One region of the Streptomyces sp. NPDC001348 genome, then DNA from elsewhere that is predicted to be linked to it. Evidence: riboswitches for the same ligand, from Rfam matches in the RefSeq annotation. Region 1 holds a riboswitch; each other region holds the start of a gene.
What was found. Region 1 has a riboswitch for cyclic di-AMP ahead of ACWC21_RS21110 (transglycosylase family protein). Riboswitches for the same ligand answer to the same signal wherever they lie in the genome.
Positions count from the first base shown of each region.

Region 1 (5,725 bases):
GCGAGCCGCCCGGTGCGGTCGACGCCCTGCCCGAGCCGCACGATGGTCATGCGCCGGTCCAGCTCGACCAGTTCGGCCGTCGCGCCCGCGCCGGAGGCGCTGTCGGACACGGTCGCGTCGGCGACGAGCAGGCGGATGGAGTTCGTACCGCAGTCGATCGCGGCGACGCGGGTCATGGGCGGGCCCTTCTGTGATCGGGGGGAGTGCGAAGCGGGGGCTCGGCCTCCGGGGGCGGGAGCCGGGGTCAGTCGTCGGCGGCCGGGACCACACACGGCCCCTTGCGCCACCACTCCGGCAGCATCGCGATCGCCTCGTCGCCGAGCGGGTTCACGCCCGGGCCGGCGGCCAGGGAGTGGGCGACCAGGACGTGCAGGCACTTCACCCGGTCCGGCATGCCGCCCGCGCTCGGGAAACCCGTGAGTTCCTCGATCTCGTCCCGGCGCCGGATGTAGTCCTCGTGCGCGGCGCGGTAGGCGGCCGCGAGCTCCGGATCGGTGGCCAGCCGCTCCGTCATCTCCTTCATCACGCCCTCGGCCTCGAGCGTGCCGATCGCCGAGGCGGCACGCGGGCACGTCAGGTAGTACAGCGTCGGGAAGGGCGTGCCGTCGGGCAGCCGCGGGGCCGTCTCGACGACGTCCGGCTGTCCACAGGGGCATCGGTGCGCGATGGCGCGCAGTCCGCGCGGCGGCCGGCCGAGCTGCTGCCTGAAGGCCTCGACGTCGGCCTCGGTGGGCTCGGTGCGCGGGGTGGAGGGCGGGGGCGTTTCCATGCGTGTAAGAAAGTCTCTCTGTCTGTTCACTGGTCGGAGGCGTCGGACTTGTCGACCCCGTCCCAGACGTTCGCGTACCAGGGGCGGTCGGCCGCCCCCAGGTCGGCGCGCGCCTGCTTGCCCGCGTGGGGGTCGATCACGACGTATCCGGTCTCCCCCGGCATCACGTAGTGCAGCCGCCGCCGGATCTGCTGTTCGGCGTAGGAGTCGTCCTGCCACCGTGCCTTGAGGTCGCGCAGCTCTTCGACCCGCTGCTCGGCCTGCTGCTTCTGCCGCTGCAGGTCGGCGATCTGGGCGCGCTGGGAGACGTACTGCCGCATCGGGTAGGCCAGGGCCACCACCATGGTGCAGACCACGAGGGCGAGCAGTGCGGCCCGGCTGGTGAGCCGGGAGCGACGGGCCTGCCGTTTGGTCTGGGAGCGGTAGACCCGGGCCGCGGTCTGCTCGCCGAGCAGCCGGATCCTGGTCGCGGTGGAGAAACGGTCCCGTTCCTTCGCGGCCATCTGGCTCTCCGCCTCCCCTGGGTGCTTCCTACGCGTGCTTCCCACGTGCGTACGTCCCCGGACACGGTACGGGACCGGGTACGGGGACGTACGTACGACTGGCTAGACCTTGCTCGGGGTCGACCGGTTGGGGTCAGCCCTTGGAGATCGCGCCCTTGAAGCGCGGGAACGCGCTGCGGCCCGCGTACACCGCCGCGTCGTCGAGGATCTCCTCGATGCGCAGCAGCTGGTTGTACTTGGCGACGCGCTCGGAGCGGGCCGGGGCGCCGGTCTTGATCTGGCCGCAGTTGGTGGCGACGGCCAGGTCGGCGATGGTGACGTCCTCGGTCTCGCCGGAGCGGTGGGACATCATGCACTTGAAGCCGTTGCGCTGGGCCAGCTCGACGGCGTCCAGGGTCTCGGTCAGCGAGCCGATCTGGTTGACCTTGACCAGCAGGGCGTTGGCGGTGCCCTCCTCGATGCCGCGGGCCAGGCGCTCCGGGTTGGTGACGAACAGGTCGTCGCCGACCAGCTGGACCTTGTCGCCGAGCTTGTCGGTGATGACCTTCCAGCCGGCCCAGTCGTCCTCGAACAGCGGGTCCTCGATGGAGACCAGCGGGTAGGAGGCGACGAGCTCCTCGTAGTACTCCGTCATCTCGGCGGCGGAGCGGGACTTGCCCTCGAACTCGTACTTGCCGTCCTTGTAGAACTCGGACGCGGCGACGTCGAGCGCGAGCGCGATCTGCTCGCCCGGGACGTAGCCGGCCTGCTTGATCGCCTCGAGGATGAGGTCGAGGGCGGCGCGGTTGGACTCCAGGTTCGGGGCGAAGCCGCCCTCGTCGCCGAGACCGGTGGACAGGCCCTTGGACTTCAGGACCTTCTTCAGGGTGTGGTAGACCTCGGCACCCCAGCGCAGCGCCTCGGAGAAGGACTCCGCGCCGATCGGGGCGATCATGAACTCCTGGATGTCCACGTTGGAGTCGGCGTGCGAGCCGCCGTTCAGGATGTTCATCATCGGCACCGGCAGCAGGTGCGCGTTCGGGCCGCCCAGGTAGCGGAAGAGGGGGAGGTCGCTGGCCTCGGAGGCGGCGTGGGCGACGGCGAGCGAGACACCGAGGATGGCGTTGGCGCCGAGCGAGCCCTTGTTGTCGGTGGCGTCCAGGTCGAACATCGCCTGGTCGATCAGGCGCTGCTCGGTGGCGTCGTAGCCGACCAGCTCCGGGCCGATCTGCTCGATGACGGCGAGGACGGCCTTCTCCACGCCCTTGCCGAGGTAGCGGTTGGGGTCACCGTCGCGGAGCTCGATGGCCTCGAAGGCGCCCGTGGAGGCGCCGGACGGGACGGCGGCACGACCGGTGCTGCCGTCGTCGAGGCCGACCTCGACCTCGACCGTGGGGTTGCCTCGGGAGTCCAGGATTTCCCGGGCTACGACGACGTCGATGGACGGCACGAGCATCTCCTTCTTGGATGTGACGCTGGAAGTGCGGGGCTGGTGTGCCTTGCGACTAGAGCCTAACCGTCCCCGGGGCGTCGGCAGCCGACCGACCGTCCCGTGGACACGGTGACCGTACACATTGTTCCTTGCCGGAACAAAGGGTGAGGCGAAGAGGAACCCGGAGGGAACGAAAAACCCCGCCCCGGTGCGTACGGGGGAACACGCACCGGGGCGGGGTGCCCGTGAGGGCGGCAGGCCCTCATATGACCGCCACTGTGGGGGCCGCGGCCATGAGGGCGCTGTGGTTCGGATACGAGCCAGGTGTCACTTCAGGTGCAGCTGCTGACCCGGGTAGATGACGTTGGCGTCGTCGATGATGTCCTTGTTGAGCTGGAACAGCTTCTCCCAGCCGCCGGCGACGTGGTGCTTCGCGGCGATCGAGCTGAGGGTGTCACCCGTGACGACCTTGTACTCGCCGTCGCCCTTCTCGACCTTCTTGCCGGTCGGGGTGGTGACGGTCTTCTTGGGCGTCGACCGCACCTCGGAGCGGTTGGCGGCCTGCTGGTCGGTCGAGCGGGTGGTGGTGCCGTTCGACGAGGAGCCGGCGGAGCTCGACGAGCCGCTGGAGCTGCTCGAGCCGCTGTACGTGGCGCCGGACAGTCCCTTGCCGCAGACCGGCCAGGCACCCTTGCCCTGTGCGGCGAGGACCTTCTCGGCGACGGAGATCTGCTGGGCCTTGGAGGCCTGGTTGGCCTGGGGGGCGTACTGGGTGCCGCCGTAGGCGGCCCAGGTGGAGGCGGAGAACTGCAGGCCGCCGTAGTAGCCGTTGCCGGTGTTGATGGACCAGTTGCCGCCGGACTCGCACTGGGCGACCGCGTCCCACTCGGAGGCGGTGGCGGCGGAGGCGGTGCCGGACGCCATCAGCGGGGCGGCGACGGCGGCGCCGGTGACACCGGCGACAGCGATGGCGCGGACGGCCTTGGACGGACGACGGTGCATGCCCTTGCCGGAAAACAGCATGGATCGATCCCCTCACCGACGCCTGCGAGGTGAGCTGTCGGGTTCGGGCCGGTTGAGTTGCCCGGCCGCACCTCGCGTGGTTCTCGTGCGAGACGCGGCTCCACCCCTAGCCGTTCCCGTCGGTCTGTCGACCTTCGGGCCCGGCGCCTACCTTGGGTCCCCCGCTCCTGCCTACGGCGCTTGACGCGACGACTGTTCCCGGGCGGCCGCTGGCAGGATTCGGCGTTGCGGCAGCCGGGGCCCGCGTTGGCGAGCGGTCATGACCGTAGACACGCGATCCGTCGAATTTCAAAGACGATCAGGGCTTCTGAGACTCATCCCACACTTTCACCAAACCGGACATCAAGCCCAAAAGGGGTCGTCAAGTCTCCCCTGTATCAACCGTTTTGAGTGCTGAGTTCCAGCGTCTGACCGGGGGCGATGTTATTCGGGTCGGTCCCGATGGCGTCCTTGTTGGCGGAGTAGAGCGCCCGCCAACCGCCCTCGAGGTCAAGGGAGTCGGCGATGGAGGCAAGGGTGTCGCCGGTGCGGACGGTGTAGCCGCGTGCGGCGTGACGGCCGGAGGAAGGGGTCGTCCGGCTTTTTGTCACGTTTTCATCCGCGATGTCACCCCGATGGCGGCCACCACTGATCGCCCCGGTGTCGACGAGGCTCCAAGAACCTCCGCTCTGCCACGAATTGTCCGAGTCGTCAGCCTCGGGGCTCGCCGCGGACGCACCGCCACCGCTCTGCGCATCCCCGGAGCCGGCGGATGTCGACTTGTCCGAATCATCCGACTTGCCGGAGCCGGAGGAACGGCCCGCGGCGTCGGCACCCTTGCCCGAATCCGGCGAGGGCGAGGCGTCCGGCGAGGAGCCGGAATCGGGCGACGCGGACGAACCGGACGAGGAATTCGGGGAATCCGAAGAATTCCCGGACGCAGAACCCTCGGAACCGGAGGAACCGGATGAACCGGAGGAACCGGAGGAGTCGACGGAACCGGATGATCCGGAGTTTCCGACGCCCGTGTCGACGTCCACCGAACCGGAATTCGACGTGAGACCGGAAAGCAGGGCACAGGTGGCCCAGGGCTTGGTGCCCCGGTCGGCGAGGATCTTCTCGGCGACGGCGATCTGCTGGGAGCGACTGGCCTCTTCGGGGCTGGCGGCGTAGTCCAGACCGCCGTGGCCGTCCCAGTCGTCCTGGGAGATCTGCAGGCCGCCGTAGTAGCCGTTGCCGGTGTTGGCGCTCCAGGATCCGCCGCTCTCGCAGTCGGCGACCTTGTCCCACGTGGTCCCGTCGGCCGCGTTCGCGGCGGATGCGCCCAGCAGCGGGATGGCGATTGCGGAGCCGGTCACTCCGGCCGCGACGAGGAGAGCCGGAGCCTGACGGGGGCGACGGTGGCGACCGTTCCCGGAGAGCATGCGGTGACCTTTCGCAAGACAGCGGTGACCAGCGCGGCGAATACCGTGAGGGACCGCGCTGACGAGTGAACGTATCGGCAGACGATCACTTGTCACAAGTTAATGCCGCGCAGATCACGTGAAGATCACAGAGTTGAACACCGGTCACTTCTTGTGATGGCTGTACTGCTTTTCAGCCGATTGCGGGACGGGGTGTGAACTCCACGGGCAAGGTGCGTAGTCCACGCATGATGAGTCCGCCGCGCCAGCGCAAATCGGTTTCTTCCACCGCGAGTCGGAGGTCGGGGACACGGGTGAGGAGGGTGGCGAGCGCGGTCTGGGCCTCCAGCCGGGCGAGCGGGGCGCCGAGGCAGTAGTGGATGCCGTGGCCGTAGCCGAGGTGCTGATTGTCACGGCGTGCGAGGTCGAGGACGTCCGGGTCGGCGAACCGCTCGGGATCCCGGTCCGCCGCCGCCAGCACCACGAGGACGGGGTCGCCGGGTGCGATGTCCTGTCCGCCGATGGTGAGGGGCCGGGTGGCGAATCGCCAGGTGGCCAGCTCCACCGGGCCGTCATAGCGCAGGAGTTCCTCGACCCCGGTCTCCAGCAGGTCCCGTTCACCGCGTTCGAGGGAGGA
Region 1 covers NZ_JBSFIK010000019.1:84,736-90,460, forward strand. The annotation lists gene ACWC21_RS21090 (Ppx/GppA phosphatase family protein) at 1-176, opposite strand, end outside; gene ACWC21_RS21095 (DUF501 domain-containing protein) at 245-769, opposite strand; gene ACWC21_RS21100 (FtsB family cell division protein) at 796-1,272, opposite strand; gene eno (phosphopyruvate hydratase) at 1,406-2,707, opposite strand; gene ACWC21_RS21110 (transglycosylase family protein) at 3,011-3,706, opposite strand; cyclic di-AMP (ydaO/yuaA leader) riboswitch at 3,711-3,895, opposite strand; gene ACWC21_RS21115 (transglycosylase family protein) at 4,084-5,109, opposite strand; gene ACWC21_RS21120 (cytochrome P450 family protein) at 5,282-5,725, opposite strand, start outside.

Region 2 (5,725 bases), on a different contig from region 1:
GGGCCCGCTCACGGTCCCCGAACCGTACAGGTCACCGGTGCGCAGGGAGGCTCCGTTCACGGTCATGTGCGCCAACTGCTGGGCGGCCGTCCAGTACATGGTGGAGAAGGGCGGCTCGGACACCGTATGACCGTTGATCGCGACGGAGATCCGCAGGTCGTAACCGCCGGGCCCCTCGCCGGAGTCGTCCAGGTAAGGGAGCACCGGGTGGGTCCGCGCGGGCGGCGCCACCCGTGCGTCTTCCAGGGCTTCCAGCGGGGTGATCCACGCCGACACCGACGTGGCGAAGGATTTGCCGAGGAACGGTCCGAGGGGCACGTACTCCCAGGCCTGGATGTCCCGCGCCGACCAGTCGTTCAGCAGGGTCAGTCCGAAGACGTGCTCGCGGAAGTCGCCGAGCGGAACCGCTTCGCCCCACGTCGAGGGCACGCCCACGACGAAGCCGACCTCGGCCTCGATGTCCAGGCGGGTCGACGGCCCGAACACGGGGGCCGGGTCCCCGGGAGCCTTGCGCTGGCCGTGCGGCCGTACGACGTCGGTGCCCGACACCACGACCGTGCCAGAGCGGCCGTGGTAACCGATCGGGAGGTGCTTCCAGTTGGGGGTCAGGGGTTCCTCGGCGTCCGGGCGGAAGATGTGCCCCGCGTTCAGGGCGTGGTGTTCGGAGGAGTAGAAGTCGACGTAGTCGGCGACCTCGAAGGGCAGGTGGAGGGTCACCGCGGACAAGGGATGGAACAGTCGTTCGATATCCTTCCGGTGCGCGGGTACCGTCACCCAGGCGGTCAGGGCCCGTCGCACGTCCGACCACGCCGTGCGCCCGGCGGCGAGCAGCGGGTTGAGGGTGGGGTGCGCGAGCAGGGAGGCGTAGGGCGAGCCGAGTGCCCGCGCCGCCGCGCCCGCGTCGAGCACATGGTCGCCGAGCCGGACGCCGACGCGCCGCTCGTCCGAGCCGGCCGGGGAGAACACGCCGTACGGGAGGTTGTGCGGGCCGAAGGGGTCGCCTTCGGGGACGTCGAAGGGGGGCATGGAGTGCTGCCTCGCTCTCATCCAGTGCCGTCACTGCAGGCCGTTGCATGTGGTCGGGCCACACGTTACGGGTGAGTCTCGAGTCCTGGCAGGGTGTCAGGCAGGGTGGCGCATTTGTCTGAAGAGTTTGCAATGTCTGACGGTTACAGGGGGAGCGGCCAATTGCCACCACACGGCCCCGGCCTCCGGTCCCGGCCTCGGGCCCCGGCCTCGGGCCCCGGCCTCGGGCCCCGGCCTCGGGCCCCGGCCTCGGGTCCCGGCCTCGGGTCCCGGCCTCGGGTCCCGGCCTCGGGCCCCGGCCTCGGGCCCCGGCCTCCGGCCCCTTCTCGATCGGCCTTCTGGTTTCACCGGCCCCCCGGCCGCGGCGTCCTGCCGGTCCCGGCGTGCGCTTCGTTCGCGGCACCGAGGTGACTCACAAAGCCCGGCGAAGTACCTGGCGGCGGCGCAAGGCTGAGGCTGGAAACGGCGGTGAGTTGCCGGGGCACGGTGTCCGTATTCTCTGGTCATGGCCGCACCCCCCGGATATCCGCTCCCCGCCTTCACCCTCGTCGCGACCGATCTCGACGGAACGCTCCTGCGTGGCGACGACACCCTCTCCGACCGTTCCCTGGCCGCCCTCGCGCGGGCCGGGGAGGCGGGCGCCCGCCACCTCGTGGTGACCGGGCGCCCGGCGCCGCGGGTGCGGCCGCTGCTCGACGACCTCGGTGGCGGGGGACTCGCTGTGTGCGCGCAGGGGGCGCAGGTGTACGACGCCGGTGCCGGCCGCCTGGTGTGGTCGGTCACCCTGGACCGGGAGCTGGCCGAGACCGCGCTCGGCAAGATCGAGGCAGAGGTGGGGGAGGTGTACGCGGCCGTCGACCAGGACGGAGTCGACGGGCTCACGCTCATCGAACCCGGCTATCTGATGCCCCACCCGACGCTGCCCGCCGTACGGGTCCGGCGGCGCGACGACCTGTGGTGCGAGCCGATCAGCAAGGTCCTGCTGCGCCACCACACGCTGACGGACGACGAGTTGGCTGCCACGGCCCGCGCGGCCGTGGGCTCGCTGGCGACGGTCACCATGTCGGGACCGGGAACGGTCGAGTTGCAGCCGTGCGGCGTGACCAAGGCGACCGGGCTGGCGCTGGCCGCCGACCACCTCGGGCTGAGCGCCGAAAAGGCGGTCGCCTTCGGGGACATGCCCAACGACATCCCGATGTTCGACTGGGCCGCGCACGGGGTGGCCATGGCCAACGCCCACCCGGAACTGAGGGCGGTGGCGGACGAGATCACCCTGTCGAACGAGGACGACGGCATCGCCGTCGTCCTCGAAAGACTCTTCCCCTGAGGGAACCGGCCAGCCGGTCAGTACGCGCCGTACACGTTGTCGATCGAGCCGTAGCGGTGGGCGGCGTAGTTGCAGGCGGCCGTGATGTTCGCGATCGGGTCGTAGACGTCCCAGGAGGTTCCGGACACGTGGTACGCGTTGAACGTCGGGGCGATGACCTGCAGCAGGCCCTTGGACGGGGTGCCGGCGGCGGCGTTGGAGTCCCAGAGGTTGATCGCCCGCGGGTTGCCCGAGGACTCGCGCATCACGTTGCGGTAGATGCCGTTGTAGGTGCCCGGGATGCCGTGCCGCGCCATGACAGCGAGCGAATCGCGGATCCAGCCGTCCAGGTTGTTCGGGTACGTGACCGTGCTGGGCGCGGTCGTGGGCGTGGCGGCCGAAGCGCCGGTCGCGCCGACCAGCGGGAGGGCGAGCACGGCGGCACCGGTGCCGGCGACGGCGAGCTTGCGGGCGAAGCGGGTGAAGCGGGCAGGGCGGTGCTGAGCGGCAGCAGGCATGGCGAAGTTCCTCTCCGTCGCCTGCGAGGTGAGCTGTCGGGTTCGGGCTGGGAGGTGCCCGGCCGTGCCGTCCGAAGACGGCGCGACTTCACCCCGAGCCGTCCCGGAACGACGGGTGTCGCCCGGACCGGCGGCTTACCTGGGCCCCCCGCTCCTGCCGTACGCGAATGAGTTCGTCGATGGGTGTGACGGGCGGCGGCAGGATTCGGCGTCCGCCCGACGGCCGGGAACGTATGCGAGAGCACATGTCCGGAACAAGCGTCGGATTCACATAAAGTCCTAGTTGACCTTGTTCCGTGGCGTATTGGGGGCTTGATCCTTTGCGTTTGCCAAGCCTCAACTGGCCCACCGTGAACGGGGAGACGCGATCCGGGGTGGCGGACTCCCCCCGGGGGTGGCGTGACCCAATTCACGAAATGGCAATCGCGGCAAAAAGGGCATGAAGGGCGCGGTGTCGGGTAGGTGCTGCGGGCGTGGCGCTCGGAGTCGATCGCCGGAGTCGAGGCACTCTGGTCGTACTTCTGGGTAAGCGGATAAATATCCGTCCTTATCGACCGATCGAAAACATAACGGTCGTGATCTGATAGCGCCCGTCCTGTAACGGTGGGCGCCCTCGGTGATCGAAAGCTGACCGGATACGCTGACTCGAGTGAGGGCAGCGACCTATCGACAAACCGCGTAATCGCCAGCAGACACCAGCAGACAGGAGACCCCTCGTGACCGTCGTCGGGCCATTCGGGCTGAGCGTGCGGGACCAGGCTCTGGAAGCCGATGTCCAGGCCGGAATGGCGGCTGTCGAGGAGGGCCTGCTCGAAGCCACCAAGAGTGAGGTCCCGTTCATCACCGAGGCCGCGCAGCACCTCGTGCGCGCGGGCGGGAAGCGTTTCAGGCCGCTGCTCGTGATGCTCGCGGCACAGTTCGGGGACCCGTACGCGCCCGGGATCGTGCCCTCGGCCGTCGTCGTCGAGCTCACCCACCTCGCGACGCTGTACCACGACGACGTCATGGACGAGGCCGCGGTGCGCCGCGGCGTGGCCAGCGCGAACACCCGCTGGGGCAACTCCGTCGCCGTCCTCACCGGCGACTTCCTCTTCGCCCGCGCCTCGCAGATCCTCGCCGACCTCGGCCCCGAGGCCGTACGGGTGCAGGCCCTGGCGTTCGAGCGGCTGGTCACCGGACAGATCCTGGAGACCGCGGGACCGCAGGACGGCCGGGACCCGGTCGAGCACTACCTGGACGTGCTCAGCGGGAAGACCGGCTCGCTGGTGGCGGTCTCCTGCCGCTTCGGCGCGATGATGTCCGGGGCCGACGAGACCGTGGTGGACGTCCTCACCCAGTACGGCGAGCGGCTCGGCGTCGCCTTCCAGCTCGCGGACGACGTCCTGGACATCGCGTCCGACTCCCACGAATCGGGCAAGACCCCGGGCACCGACCTGCGCGAGGGCATCCCGACCCTGCCGGTGCTGCGCCTGAGGGAGCGGGCGGCGAGGCTCGGCCTGGCCGAGGACATCGCCCTGTGCCGTCTGCTCGACTCCGACCTGACCGACGACGCCCGGCATGCCGAGGCCCTCGCCGGCCTGCGCGCCCACCCGGCACTGGAGCAGGCCCGCCGGGACACCGTGCGTTACGCCGAGGACGCGCGTGCCGCGCTGGCCCCACTGCGCGAGTGCGACGCGAAGGCGGCGCTGATGGAACTGTGCGACGCGGTGGTGCACCGGGCCGGTTGACGGGGCGCCCCGCTATCTGTGCCCCCGACCCCTACGGGTCGGGTGGATATCCCGCCTCCCCGTGTCATACCGCAGGCGTACGTCGAGTTGCCTCCCGGGGGTGACGCATCCTCACCGCCGATTTGGTCAGATGGAAACCACGGAAATCACCACTCCTCACCGATTCGGGTGAGAATGGCGGCTCAGGGTGGGACCAAATGTGCGAGGACGGCCGCCGCCGACGACGGAGGTAAGGCACACATGGCACCGTACGAATCCGACGACACCACGGCCGACGACACCACGGCCGACGACACCACGGCCGACGACACCGCGGCCGCCGGACGCCGCAAGGCGGCCCGCTATGTCGTACCGGTCGCGGTGGTGGGGGTGGCGGCGGCGACCATCGGGCTGGTCCCGGCGCTCGCCGACTCGGGTGACCCCGATCTGCCGAAGATCACCGCGCAGCAGCTCATAGACAAGATCGCCAAGTCGGACGTGCAGCAGCTCTCCGGCACGGTGCGGGTCAGCACCGACCTCGGTCTGCCGGACCTCGGCGGCCTGGAGAGCGGCCTGCTGTCCGGGACCGGCCAGGGCGGCGGCGGATCGTCGGCGGACCCGGAGTCCAAGTTCACCGAGCTGCTGACGGGCAGCCACACCCTGCGCGTGGCTGCCGACGGACCGGACCGCCAGAAGGTGTCGCTGATCGAGCGCGCCGCCGAGTACAGCCTCATCCACGACGGCAAGGACGTCTGGGGCTACGACAGCAAGTCCAACGAGGTGTACCACGGCACCGCCGATCAGCACGGCAAGGAGCAGCGGGAGAAGACGCCCGCCACGCCGAAGGACTTCGCCGACGAGGCCCTGAAGTCCGTCGACGGCACCACTTCCGTGACCGTCGACGGCACCGTCCAGGTCGCGGGCCGGGACGCCTACAAGCTGCTCGTCAAGCCGAAGCAGTCCGGCACCACGGTCGGTGCGATCAGCATCGCCGTGGATGCGAAGACGGGTCTGCCGCTGAAGTTCACCCTCACCCCGGCCGGCGGCGGTGCCGCCGTGGTGGACGCGGGCTTCACCCAGGTCAGCTTCGCCAAGCCGGCTGCCTCGACCTTCGACTTCGTCCCGCCCAAGGGGGCGAAGGTCACCCAGGAGGACGACGCCGCCAAGGC
Region 2 covers NZ_JBSFIK010000009.1:87,318-93,042, reverse strand. The annotation lists gene fahA (fumarylacetoacetase) at 1-1,026, opposite strand, end outside; gene ACWC21_RS12400 (HAD family hydrolase) at 1,532-2,353, shown strand; gene ACWC21_RS12395 (transglycosylase SLT domain-containing protein) at 2,371-2,850, opposite strand; cyclic di-AMP (ydaO/yuaA leader) riboswitch at 2,854-3,039, opposite strand; gene ACWC21_RS12390 (polyprenyl synthetase family protein) at 3,567-4,577, shown strand; gene ACWC21_RS12385 (LolA family protein) at 4,818-5,725, shown strand, end outside.
Region 2: linked by a shared signal. The riboswitch ahead of ACWC21_RS12395 (transglycosylase SLT domain-containing protein) and the one ahead of ACWC21_RS21110 (transglycosylase family protein) in region 1 are both predicted to bind cyclic di-AMP.

Region 3 (5,725 bases), on a different contig from region 1:
GCTCAGCCCACGCCGAGTTCCGTCAACTCCGCGAGCGGCAGGGTGTGCTGGGTCTGCAGCACCTTGGCCCGCAGGTAGCGCACGTTGTGCGTGGTGGTGAAGACCCCGGTGGGCACCCGGTCGCGCACGTCGATGCCCAGGCCGCGCAGCTGGTCGGCCTTGTCGGGGTTGTTGGAGAGCAGGTCCAGCTCCGTGATGCCCAGCGCGCGGAGCATCTGGCCGGCCGCCGTGTAGTCGCGGGCGTCCTCCGGCAGACCGAGCGCGGCGTTGGCCTCGTAGGTGTCGAGGCCCTGGTCCTGCAGGGCGTACGCGTCGAGCTTGTTGTAGAGGCCGATGCCGCGGCCCTCCTGACGGAGGTAGAGCAGGACGCCGCCGCGGTCGGCGATGCGTTCGACCGCCTCGCGCAGCTGGGGACCGCAGTCGCAGCGGGCCGAGCCGAAGACGTCCCCGGTCAGGCACTCGGAGTGCAGGCGGACGAGCGGGACGGTGCCGGGGGCGGGGGTGCCGAGGACGACGGCCACGTGCTCCTGGCCGTCGGTCAGGCCGTGGAAGGTGACGAGGTCGGCGTCGACGCCGTAGCCGTCGTGGAAGCGCAGCGGTACCCGGACGCGGGCGCGCGGGGTGGCGGCGGGGGTGTCGGGCATGCGGGTTCTCCGGGTCCGGTGGTCAGGGCCGGGTTCTGCTTCAGATTTGAAGCAGTTCCACGTCGGGGACCCTACTACATGCTTCAATTTTTAAGCAATGGGCAACGGGTCGTTCGCGGTCCGGCCGCCGGGATCCGGTCAGGAACAGGGCGGGGAGGAACGGCGTCGCCAGGGCACCTCGTCGGGTGCCGGCCGGGCCGTCCCGTCGCCCTGGAGCGCCCGCACGATCCCCCCGCAGATCTCCTCGAGCTGCTCCACCTGCTCAGGTGCGAGGTGGTCGAACAGTGACGCCCGTACCGTCTCGACATGGCCCGGCGCCGCGCGCTCGAGCACGGCCATCCCCTCGTCGGTCAGGGCGGCGATGCTGCCCCGCTTGTCCCAGCGGCAGTTCTCGCGCCGCACCAGGGCGTCCTTCTCCAGGCGCGTCACCGCGTAGGTCAGCCGGCTCCGGGTGATCTTCAGTGCCTCGGCGAGGTCGGTCATCCGCAGCCGGCGGTCCGGCGTCTCGGAAAGGGTGGCCAGGATGGAGTAGTAAAGGTGGGGCATGCCCGCGTCCTGCTGGAGCTGCCGGTCCAGCGCGTCCTCCAGGAGATGGGTCGCGGCCACGTACGCGCGCCAGGCGCGCTGCTCCTCGGGGGTGAGCCAGCGGGTCGTCATGTCACCAGTGTAAGTTTGTTTCAAACTTGAACCAAGACCCCGGGTTCGCCGGGTCCACACCTGCCCGCCTCCCGAAGAGAGCGCGTCGATGCCCCGTCCGTACGTCCTGCTGTCCGCCGCCGTGTCCCTCGACGGGTACCTCGACGACACCGGCCCCGACCGGCTGCTGCTGTCCAGCCCGGCCGACTTCGACCGGGTCGACGAGGTACGGGCGTCCGTCGACGCGATCCTGGTCGGCGCCGGCACCATTCGCGCCGACAACCCGCGCCTGCTGGTCAACTCGCCCGAGCGCCGGGCGGCCCGGCTCGCCGCCGGGCAGGCGGAGTACCCCCTCAAGGTCACCGTCAGCGGCTCCGGCGACCTGGACCCGGACGCGAACTTCTGGCACACCGGCGGCGAGAAGGTGGTGTACACCACGGACGACGGTGTCGAGCGGGCCCACGCCCTGCGCCTTGCGGCCGACATCGTCCCCCTGGGCCCCGACCTCGACTGGCCCGCACTGCTCGAACACCTCTACGCGGTGCGCGGAGTGCGCCGTCTGATGGTCGAGGGCGGCGGCACCATCCACACCCAGCTGCTGCGGCAGGGCCTGGCCGACGAACTGCAGCTCGTCCTGGCGCCCCTCCTGGTCGGCGACCCGGCCGCCCCCCGCCTCTTCGGCCCCGGCGGCTACCAGGCCGGCCGTCTGCGGCTGCTGGAGACCCGCCGTATCGAGGACGTCGTCCTGATGCGCTACGAGCCGACCGCACCCGGCACCGGCCCCTCGGCCGCCCCCGCCGACCGCCACTGGCTGCGGATCGCCTGCGAGCTGGCCGCACTGTGCCCGCCCTCGGAGACGGCGTTCAGCGTCGGGGCGGTGGTCGTGGCCGCCGACGGCACGGAGCTCGCCCGCGGCCACTCACGCGAAGGCGGCGACCCCGTGGTCCACGCGGAGGAGGCGGCGCTGGCCAGGATCCGGCCCGACGACCCCCGGCTGGCCGGCGCCACGGTGTACAGCAGTCTCGAACCGTGCGCCCGGCGGGCCTCCCGGCCGGCGCCGTGTGCCCGGCTGATCCTCGACGCGGGGGTGCGGCGGGTGGTCACGGCATGGCGGGAGCCGGACACGTTCGTCACCGGGGCCGACGGGAGCGGGCTGCTGGCGGCCGGGGGCGTGGACGTGGTCGTGGTGCCGGAGTGCGAGACGGCGGCGAAGGCGCCGAACCGGCACCTGCCGGCCTGAACCCGGCTCCACCCCACCCGGCTCCCCCCGGCTCCGGGGGACACGGAAAACGCCCTGGTCGCAAAGGTGTGTGCGAGGCGCCCCGCGCATGGCGTACACTGGTGACACAACGACGCGGGGTGGAGCAGCTCGGTAGCTCGCTGGGCTCATAACCCAGAGGTCGCAGGTTCAAATCCTGTCCCCGCTACTGAAGGCTCAGGGCCGGAATCCAGCACATGGATTCCGGCCCTGGGTGTTTGTGCCCCCCGACGGCACCCGTGCGGCGGTCAACTCGCCCTGTTTTCACCGGTCATGGTGCGTAAGTTCCCCTGTGAAGACATGAATGATCAAGCTGGATCCCTTGGAAACCGACGGGTAGGACCATTAACGTTCGATAACGCGCGGTCGTCCCAGCCGTCACCCGAGGCGGCTCCGTGCGCACGCGCCGAATCCCGAAAGGGAACCGGGGAACCACCACTTGGGGTGAATCACGCGAATGCCCTTGTGAGCTCGTCGAGTTCACGATCGGTATACGCGCGTAGGAGACCTTCCTGCTCCGAACCCGTCAGCTAACCCGGTAGGCGTTACGGAAGGAAAGGAGCACGCCCGCGTGGCGTCCAACCGGCCTGCCCCCACAGCCCCGTTCGTGCCGAGCCAGCGCACCGACACCTTCGGCTACGGCGAGTACCGCACCGACGAGGGTCCCTGGGAGGAGTGGAACCCCACCGAGGAGTCCCTCCGCCCGGAACGCGGCCGGCACCGGGTCAGCAAGCAGCGCGGCGGGGGATTCGCCCGCAGCTCCACCGTTCTGGGCGTCGGCGTCATCGCCGCCGTGGGCGCGGGCGGCATCGCCAGTGCCAACACCGGCAAGCCGCCGGTGTCCATATCCCTGCCCGACATGTCCTCCGTCAGCTCCCTGCTGGGCGAGGACGGGGGCGGCGCGAAGGCCACCGCGGCCAGCCTGACCGACGTCGGCGTGGCGACCGCCGACAGCGACCAGGGCGGCACCGACGCCGGTGAGGCCCTGCGCAACCGGATCATGGCCCAGGCCGAGCTGCAGAAGAGCCAGGTCGTAGGCAAGGCCACCGCCGCAGCGGTGGCCGCCGCCGGGAAGCAGTCCGCGGACGCGGCCGCCAGGGCGGAGAAGACAGCCGCGGTCCAGGCCGCCGCCGCCAAGGAGAAGGCGAAGGCCGCCGTGGCGAAGCAGGCCGAGGCCGACCGCCTCGCCGCGCTGGCCAAGCAGTACACGCTGCCCACCTCCTCGTACACGCTCACCGGCACCTTCGGCCAGCCGGGCTCCATGTGGTCCTCCGGCTACCACACCGGCCTGGACTTCGCGGCGCCGACCGGCACCCTCATCAAGGCCATCCACAGCGGCACGGTCACCGAGGCGGGCTGGGCCGGAGCGTACGGCTACCGCACCATCCTCACCCTCGACGACGGCACGGAGCTGTGGTTCTGCCACCAGTCCTCGATCAACGTGAAGGTCGGCCAGAAGGTCGCCACCGGTGAGGTCATCGGCCGTGTCGGCGCCACCGGCAACGTCACCGGCCCGCACCTCCACCTCGAGGTCCACCTCGGCGGCCAGGCCACCGCCGTCGACCCGATGGCGTGGCTGCACGGCAAGGGCCTCAACCCCTGACGCGTCCACGGGCGCCCATGCGGCGCCCGTGAAGCGGAATGCGAGCTACCGGACCGGTTGTTGAAGAGAGACATGACTTCCCTTCGCAAGCTCGGCCACTCCGACCTCGAGGTCTTCCCGCTCTCCCTCGGCGGCAACGTCTTCGGCTGGACCGCCGACGAGGCACAGTCCTTCGCCGTCCTGGACGCCTACACGGCCGCCGGCGGCAACTTCATCGACACCGCCGACTCGTACTCGGCGTGGGTCGACGGCAACGAGGGCGGTGAGTCCGAGACCATCATCGGCAACTGGGTGAAGGCCCGCGGCAACCGTTCCGACGTCGTCATCGCCACCAAGGTCAGCCAGCACCCCGAGTACCAGGGCCTGACCGCCGACAACATCAAGGCCGCGGCCGACGCGTCCCTGCGCCGCCTCGGCACCGACCACATCGACCTGTACTACACCCACTTCGACAAGACCGAGGTCCCCGTCGAGGAGATCATCGGCGCGCTCGACGAACTGGTCAGGGCGGGCAAGGTCCGCTACATCGCGGCCTCGAACATCACCCCCGGGCGCCTCCAGGAGTCCCTGGACTTCTCCGAGCGCGAGGGCCTCGCCCGGTACGTGGCGCTCCAGCCGCACTACAACCTCGTCTCACGCGACACCTACGAGGGCCCCCTCAGGGACGTCGCCGCACGTGCGGGCCTCGCCGTCGTGCCGTACTTCTCCCTCGCCTCCGGCTTCCTCACCGGCAAGTACCGCCCCGGTACGAGCGTGGACAGCGCCCGGGCGGGCGGCGCCGCCAAGCACCTGGAGACCGAGCGGGGACAGCAGGTCCTCACCGCCCTGGACGAGATCGCCGCCGCGCACGACGCCCCCGTGGCGACCGTGGCCCTCGCCTGGCTGGCCGCCCAGCCCACGGTGGCGGCCCCCATCGCCTCGGCCCGCACCCTGGACCAGCTGCCGGCGCTGCTGGGCGTGGCGGAGCTGGAGCTCACCCGGGAGGAGCTGGCCAGGCTCACCGAGGCGTCGGCGTAACCGCCCCCAGGGGCGGTACGGGTCACGTGCGGTACGGGTTGTAGGCGACGGGATACGGGCCCGCCGGGTAGCCGTACCCGTAAGCGCCCTGCACCCCGTACACCGGCCAGGGCGTCGCGGCCACCGGAGCCGACGCCCTGGCCGCGTACTCCAGCGCGGGCCGCGCCACCTGCCGCCGGTGCCACAGCTCGGCCAGCAGCTCGCTCTCCCGTGCGACGAAGTCGGCCCCCGCCCGGCCGCGCCGCCCCCGGTGCCGCAGGAACGCCAGCGACGTCGCGTACGCCTCGTACTGCGCCACCGCACGCGCCGCCGGCTTGCCGAGGTGGTGACGGGCGTGCTCGCGGGCCATCCGCCGGGCCTTCATCGAACCCAGGGCGAACGGCTCCCCGGGGCCCAGCCATCCGGCGAGGACGTACGCCGGAAGCTCCTCGCGCACGGTCCGCAGCTCCCGCTGGCGGGTCCAGATCACCAGCCAGGTCAGCAGCCCGAAGGCGGGCACCATGAACGTCCCGTACACCGCGAAGAAGCCGTACTCGCCGAAGGTCGAGGAGCCGTTCCAGAACGCGT
Region 3 covers NZ_JBSFIK010000004.1:312,785-318,509, forward strand. The annotation lists gene ACWC21_RS06645 (GTP cyclohydrolase II) at 3-644, opposite strand; gene ACWC21_RS06650 (MarR family winged helix-turn-helix transcriptional regulator) at 783-1,301, opposite strand; gene ACWC21_RS06655 (dihydrofolate reductase family protein) at 1,390-2,520, shown strand; tRNA gene ACWC21_RS06660 (tRNA-Met) at 2,634-2,707, shown strand; cyclic di-AMP (ydaO/yuaA leader) riboswitch at 2,933-3,098, shown strand; gene ACWC21_RS06665 (M23 family metallopeptidase) at 3,110-4,141, shown strand; gene ACWC21_RS06670 (aldo/keto reductase) at 4,214-5,158, shown strand; gene ACWC21_RS06675 (PrsW family intramembrane metalloprotease) at 5,181-5,725, opposite strand, start outside.
Region 3: linked by a shared signal. The riboswitch ahead of ACWC21_RS06665 (M23 family metallopeptidase) and the one ahead of ACWC21_RS21110 (transglycosylase family protein) in region 1 are both predicted to bind cyclic di-AMP.

Region 4 (5,725 bases), on a different contig from region 1:
AGTAGATCTGGTCGAAGAAGTGCTTGAGCGCGCCGGAGACGTACCCGAGGTTGGCGGGCGTGCCGAGCAGGTATGCGTCGGCGGCGAGCACATCGGACGCCGTCGCGGTCAGGGCCGCACGACGGACCACGCGGACCCCCTCGATCTCCGGGGCCGTGGCCCCGGAGACGACGGCTTCGAACAGCGCCTGGCAGTTGGGCGAGGGCGTGTGGTGGACGATCAGCAGGGTGCGCACACCCGCACCCTGCCGCGGCCGCCCTCCGGCCGCAAGGCCACCGGGGACCGGCGGTGGCCGACGGTGGGCCGACGGTGGCCGACCACAATTGCGTACGACCTTGTCGGTGCCCTCGGTTAAGGTGACCGGCCTGGACAGAGGGGGGTTACGGCGTTGCGTGTCGACATGGGGGCCGTGCGGGGCCGAGTGGTTCCGGTCGTCCTGCTGGCGGCCGTGCTGGGCGGCTGCGCGGGATCGCCGGACGGCGAGGACGTGAGGTCGTCGCCGAGCGCGTCGACGACGGGCGGCGACTCCGGGACGGCGACCGGCGAGGTCACCGAGAGCGGCGGCAGGACGGGCGCCGCCGGTTCCGCCTGTGAGCTGCCCGTGACGTTCGATGTCGCCAAGGGCTGGAAGGCGAAGGCGATCGAGGCCGAGGCGGACGCGAGCGGGGCGGCCGGCGACCTCGCCGACGCGCTGCTCCACCAGGGCCCGGTCACCGCCGTGTGCGAGATCGACGCCAAGCCGGCCGGCCACATCGGCTTCCTGCGCGTCTGGAAGGGGAAGCCGGGCGGCGCCGACGCGCGCGCCGTCCTGCGGGCCTTCGTCGCGGCGGAGGACAACACGGGCAAGGAGAAGTACCGCGCCTTCAGGACGGGCGGTGTCTCCGGCGTCGAGGTCGACTACGTCTACACGAGCAAGCTCCTCGGGGAGTCGAAGAAGGAGACCGCCCTCGCGGTCACCACGCCGCACGGCCCGGTCGTGCTGCACCTCGGCGGGCTCGACACGGAGGAGCACGAGAAGATGCGTCCGGCGTACGAGTTGGCGAAGCGGACCCTGCGCATCGTGTGAACGCCGGGCCCGGCCGTCAGCACGGCCGGGTGGAGCGGCCCAGGTAGGTGAGGGGGCCGGGGTCCCGCACCGGGATCTCCTGGAAGCCGAGTCGGTCGTAGAACGCGCGAGCCGCGGTGTTGGCGGTCACCATGCCGAGGTGGACCGCGGGGGCCCCGCGCTCGTGCAGCGCGTTCAGCAGGGTGTCCATCAACCGGCGCCCGTAGCCGCGCCGCTGCCATGCCGGCAGCAGGTCGATGTGCAGGTGCGCGGGATGGGCGGCCAGTTCCGGCAGGAGCATCCGTTCGGGGCGGTGCAGCAGCGCCACCATCTCCTCGCTCGGCGTGCGCGGCGGCGCCGAGGGCCTCGGGTAGCGATCGGCCACCCGGGGGATCCACGTCTCCCGGAAGTTCTCGACGAACCGCTGCGTGTCCGCGGTCCCGACGACGTAGCCCACCGGCCGTCCCCGCCCGTCGTCCAGGACGAAGGCGAGTTCCGGCTCCAGGGCGCAGTACGGCTCGGCGAACAGGGTCGGCATCAGACGGTGGTCGGGATACAGGGCACGCGAGTCGCCGCCGTTGTGGGCGGTGCGGACGCATACGTCGGCGACGCCCGCACGATCCGACGGACGGTAGGGGCGAATACGGGGCATGGGGTCCATGAACGCCATCCTGACGCCTATGGAAGCGCTCCCACAACGCACGTCGCCGCCCGCGGACCGCACCGCCCCGGGCAACGCGCCGAGCGCACCGGGCCACAGGCGCAACCCCGCCTCGGGAAGGCCACCTTGGGTCCTCCGGCGGTTCAACTGACGCGCCCGCGAGGACGGTTTGAGCCGTCTTCACCAAATGATCACCAGCAGCAGGACGAATATCACAATTACGTATCGGACATTCCGCGCTTCAACCTTCACACCAGCCACACAAGTTGGTTAGGTTGGCGACCAGACCGCACGGCTCCCCCCGGCGAACCCCGCCGGGCCGCGCGGCCTCCGCCGAGTCCGGTGTCCCCGCGGGGCAGCCGGAGCCGGGGACCCAACCGACTTGGGGTGAATCGGCCCGACCGCCCGACGGGGCAGGGGTCGTAGGGCATGCCTTCCACCATCGACCGCCCGAACCCGACAGCTAACCCGGTAGGCGGAGCACGGAAGGAGTACGGCCCCCATGGCGCGCGAAAGCCGCGACGAGGTTCGGCAGCGAATCGACAGCCTTTACGACCAGACCGAGAACGCCACGGGGAACTTCAACGCGACCCGCGCGTCATCGGGGGGAACGCGCGGCCGGGGCGTACGCCTGCGCAGGCCGGACCGGGGTGCCGACCCCGGGCTGGACAACATCGCCCGGCAGTGGATGACGGGGGCGCGTTCCAAGCTGGGTCCCACCGTTCCCGCCGCGCTGCCCTCGGACCGGACGCCGTCCCGCACGTCCAGCGCCGGGCTGGACAATGTCGCCCGGGAGTGGATGACGGGGGCGCGTTCCAAGCTGGGTCCCACCGTTCCGGCGGTACTGCCCAAGGACCGGACGCCCAAGCGCTCGCCGGAGCGGCGCCCCGGCGCCATTGTCCCGATCCCGGAAGAGCTGCTGGAAGCGGCCGGGCGCTCCCTGCCTGAGCTGCCCGCCGGGCCCACCGGGCAGGGGGGCGGCCGTGCCGTACCGGAGCTGACCGCGCGCCCCAGAGCGGAACTGACCGCCGGGCCCGTCGCCGCGCTGCCCGCCGTGCCGGAGCCGCGGCGGGAGACGGCCCTGGCGCTGCCCGCTGCCGCGCCGCGGCGGTCCTCGCCGCTGGCTTCGAAGGGGAAGTACCAGCAGAAGCTCGCCGCGGCCCGGGAACTCCTCTCCCGCCGGATCGCACAACCCGACTCGTCCGCACCCCGCCCGGCGGCCGAGCCCGCCCGTCCCGCCATGCAGACCTGGCGCGGCGACCCGGAGCAGGCTCTTCAGCCCGAGGAGCACGAGTGGCTGCGCCGGCAGTGGTCCGGGCTCAGCGCGGGTCTGTCCGCCGTGGGCGGTGGTACCGCCGACGGAGGTGCGACAGGCGCGACGGCCGGTGCCGGCACGGCCGCTCCCGGGGGCGCGTTCCCCGGCGCCTCCCTGGGCGTCGCCGCCCAGGGTGCCGCCCCCATGACCGGCACCGGAAACTTCAGCGTTCCCAACCCCCTGACGGACAGCGGCTCCTTCGCGGTGCCCAACCCCGTCGCGGGCACCGGAACCTTCGCCGTCCCCAACCCGCTGACGGACAGCGGCTCCTTCGCGGTCCCCAACCCCGTCGCCGACAGCGGCTCCTTCACCGTCCCCAACCCTCTGGCGGACAGCGGCTCCTTCGCGGTCCCCAACCCCGTCGCCGGCACCGGCTCCTTCGCCGTCCCCAACCCCCTCACCGACAGCGGCTCCTTCGCCGTCCCCAACCCGCTGACGGACAGCGGCTCCTTCGCCGTCCCCAACCCCGTCGCCGGCACCGGAACCTTCGCCGTCCCCAACCCCCTCACCGACAGCGGCTCCTTCGCCGTCCCCAACCCTCTGACGGACAGCGGCTCCTTCGCCGTCCCCAACCCCGTCGCCGGCACCGGAACCTTCGCCGTCCCCAACCCGGCCGCAGGTGCAGGAGCCTTCGCCGTTCCCAACCCCGTCGCCGGCACCGGGACGGTCACCGCTGCCGCGCCCCTCACCAACACGGCGACCGTCACCGCGCCCGGCCCCGTCCCCGGCGCGGGTACCTTCAGCGCCCCCAACCCCCTGATGAGCGCTGGAGCGGTCATCGCCGCGCCCCCCGTGACCACCACCGGCGCCTTCGCCACCGTCAGCCCTCTCGCGGCGCCCACCCTCGCACCCGCCCCACCGGCCCCGGCCCCCACTCCCGCACCGGCACCCGCACCCGCACCCGCACCCGCACCCGCCGCGGCCCCTGCCCCGTTCGAAAGCAGGGCCGCGAAGGCGCTGGCCTTCGCCCGGGCACAGATCGGGCGGCCCTGTGTGTGGGGTGCGACCGGGCCGGGCTCCTACGACTGCTCGAGTCTGACCCAGGCCGCCTGGCGCACCGCGGGCGTGACGCTGCCGCGTGCCGCCCGGGAGCAGGCGGACGCCGGCACCCCGGTGACCCTGGGTGACGCACAGCCGGGGGACCTCGTGTTCTTCTTCGACGACGCGAGCCACGTCGGCCTGTACGTCGGCAACGGCATGATGATCCACGCGCCGGGCCAGGGCGCCTACATCCGCGAGGAGTCGGTCTACGGCGCCGGAGAGGCGGCGATTCAGCGCGTGATACGGCCGGCGTGAGAGCGCCCGCGCCAGCTCTCGTAGTGATCGAGCAGGGTCTCCTCGACCGGACGGTAGGTGAGACCCAGCTCGCGCACGCTCCGGCTGTTGTCCACGCGGAAACGGATGCCGAGGTGTTTGCGGATGTAGTCCTGGGTGAGACCGAAGGCCGGGCCCAGGACGCGCACCGGCCAGTGCGGCAGCGCGGTGCGCGGCAGACGGAGGTCGTGGGGACGGCGGGCGCGGATGACGCGTGACATCTCGTGGAAGGACGTCATGGTCTCGGCCGCGACGATGTAGCGGCCCTTCGCCGCCGGGTTCTCCGCGGCGAGGACGTGGGCGTCGGCGACGTCCCGCACGTCCGCCGTCGTGAAGCTGAAGTCCGGGGCGCCGTAGCAGAAGTAGCCCTTGAACAGCTCGTCGAGCAGGAAGAGACTGCCCGAGTCGGACGCCGGAGTGAGTGAGGGACCCAGGATCAGGCCGGGGTTGACGGACACCATCCGCCAGCGGTCCTGGGCCCGTTCGGCCTCCCACGCGATGCGCTCCGCGACGGTCTTCGCGTAGTGGTACGGGTTGTTCTCCACCGTGCTGGTGGTGTTGAAGTACTTCTCCGACAGCACCTGGCCGTCCATGGCGAGGACGTCCGCGTAGTCGCCGAACACGGCGCCGACCGTGGAGGTGAACACCAGCGTCCGCACGCAGCGCGTGCGCTCCACCGACGCGAGCACGTTGCGGGTGCCCCGCACGGCCGGGTCGACGACGTCCCGGCGGCCGTCCTTGATCTTCTCCGGCATGAGGAACGGCGACGCCACGTGGAAGACGACCGCACAACCCCGCATCGCCTCGTCGAACGAGCCCTCCTCGAGCAGATCGGCCTCGAACAGCGCCAGTTGTCCGGGAAAGGCCTCCTGCATCTCCCAGAGAGGCCGCACCTTCGCCGGGTTCGCGAGCCGGCGCACGGTCGCGTGCACCCGATAGCCGCGCTCCAGCAGCCGCCGCACCAGATGGCTGCCGACGAACCCGCTGCCGCCGGTCACCAGGACGGGCGCCGAACCGGAACCCACCATCACACCCCACCCCATAAGATCGGTTTATGAGCTCATAGAACGGACCCGCGTACTGAGTTAGGCGTACCTTAGTTTAGGCTTCCCGATCGAGTCGCCTGTCATCGCTCGAAGGGAACCTGATCATGCCGCGCCCGCTGCGGGTAGCCATAGTCGGAGCCGGCCCGGCCGGGATCTACGCCGCCGACGCCCTGCTCAAGTCCAAGGTGGCGGCCGAGCCCGGCGTGTCCATCGACCTCTTCGAGCGGATGCCCGCCCCGTTCGGCCTGATCCGTTACGGCGTCGCCCCCGACCACCCGCGTATCAAGGGCATCATCACGGCCCTGCACCAAGTGCTCGACAAGCCCCAGATCCGCCTCTTCGGC
Region 4 covers NZ_JBSFIK010000002.1:154,578-160,302, forward strand. The annotation lists gene ACWC21_RS02510 (flavodoxin family protein) at 1-235, opposite strand, end outside; gene ACWC21_RS02515 (lipoprotein) at 401-1,066, shown strand; gene ACWC21_RS02520 (GNAT family N-acetyltransferase) at 1,083-1,706, opposite strand; cyclic di-AMP (ydaO/yuaA leader) riboswitch at 2,028-2,200, shown strand; gene ACWC21_RS02525 (NlpC/P60 family protein) at 2,209-4,317, shown strand; gene ACWC21_RS02530 (NAD-dependent epimerase/dehydratase family protein) at 4,293-5,363, opposite strand; gene ACWC21_RS02535 (FAD-dependent oxidoreductase) at 5,486-5,725, shown strand, end outside.
Region 4: linked by a shared signal. The riboswitch ahead of ACWC21_RS02525 (NlpC/P60 family protein) and the one ahead of ACWC21_RS21110 (transglycosylase family protein) in region 1 are both predicted to bind cyclic di-AMP.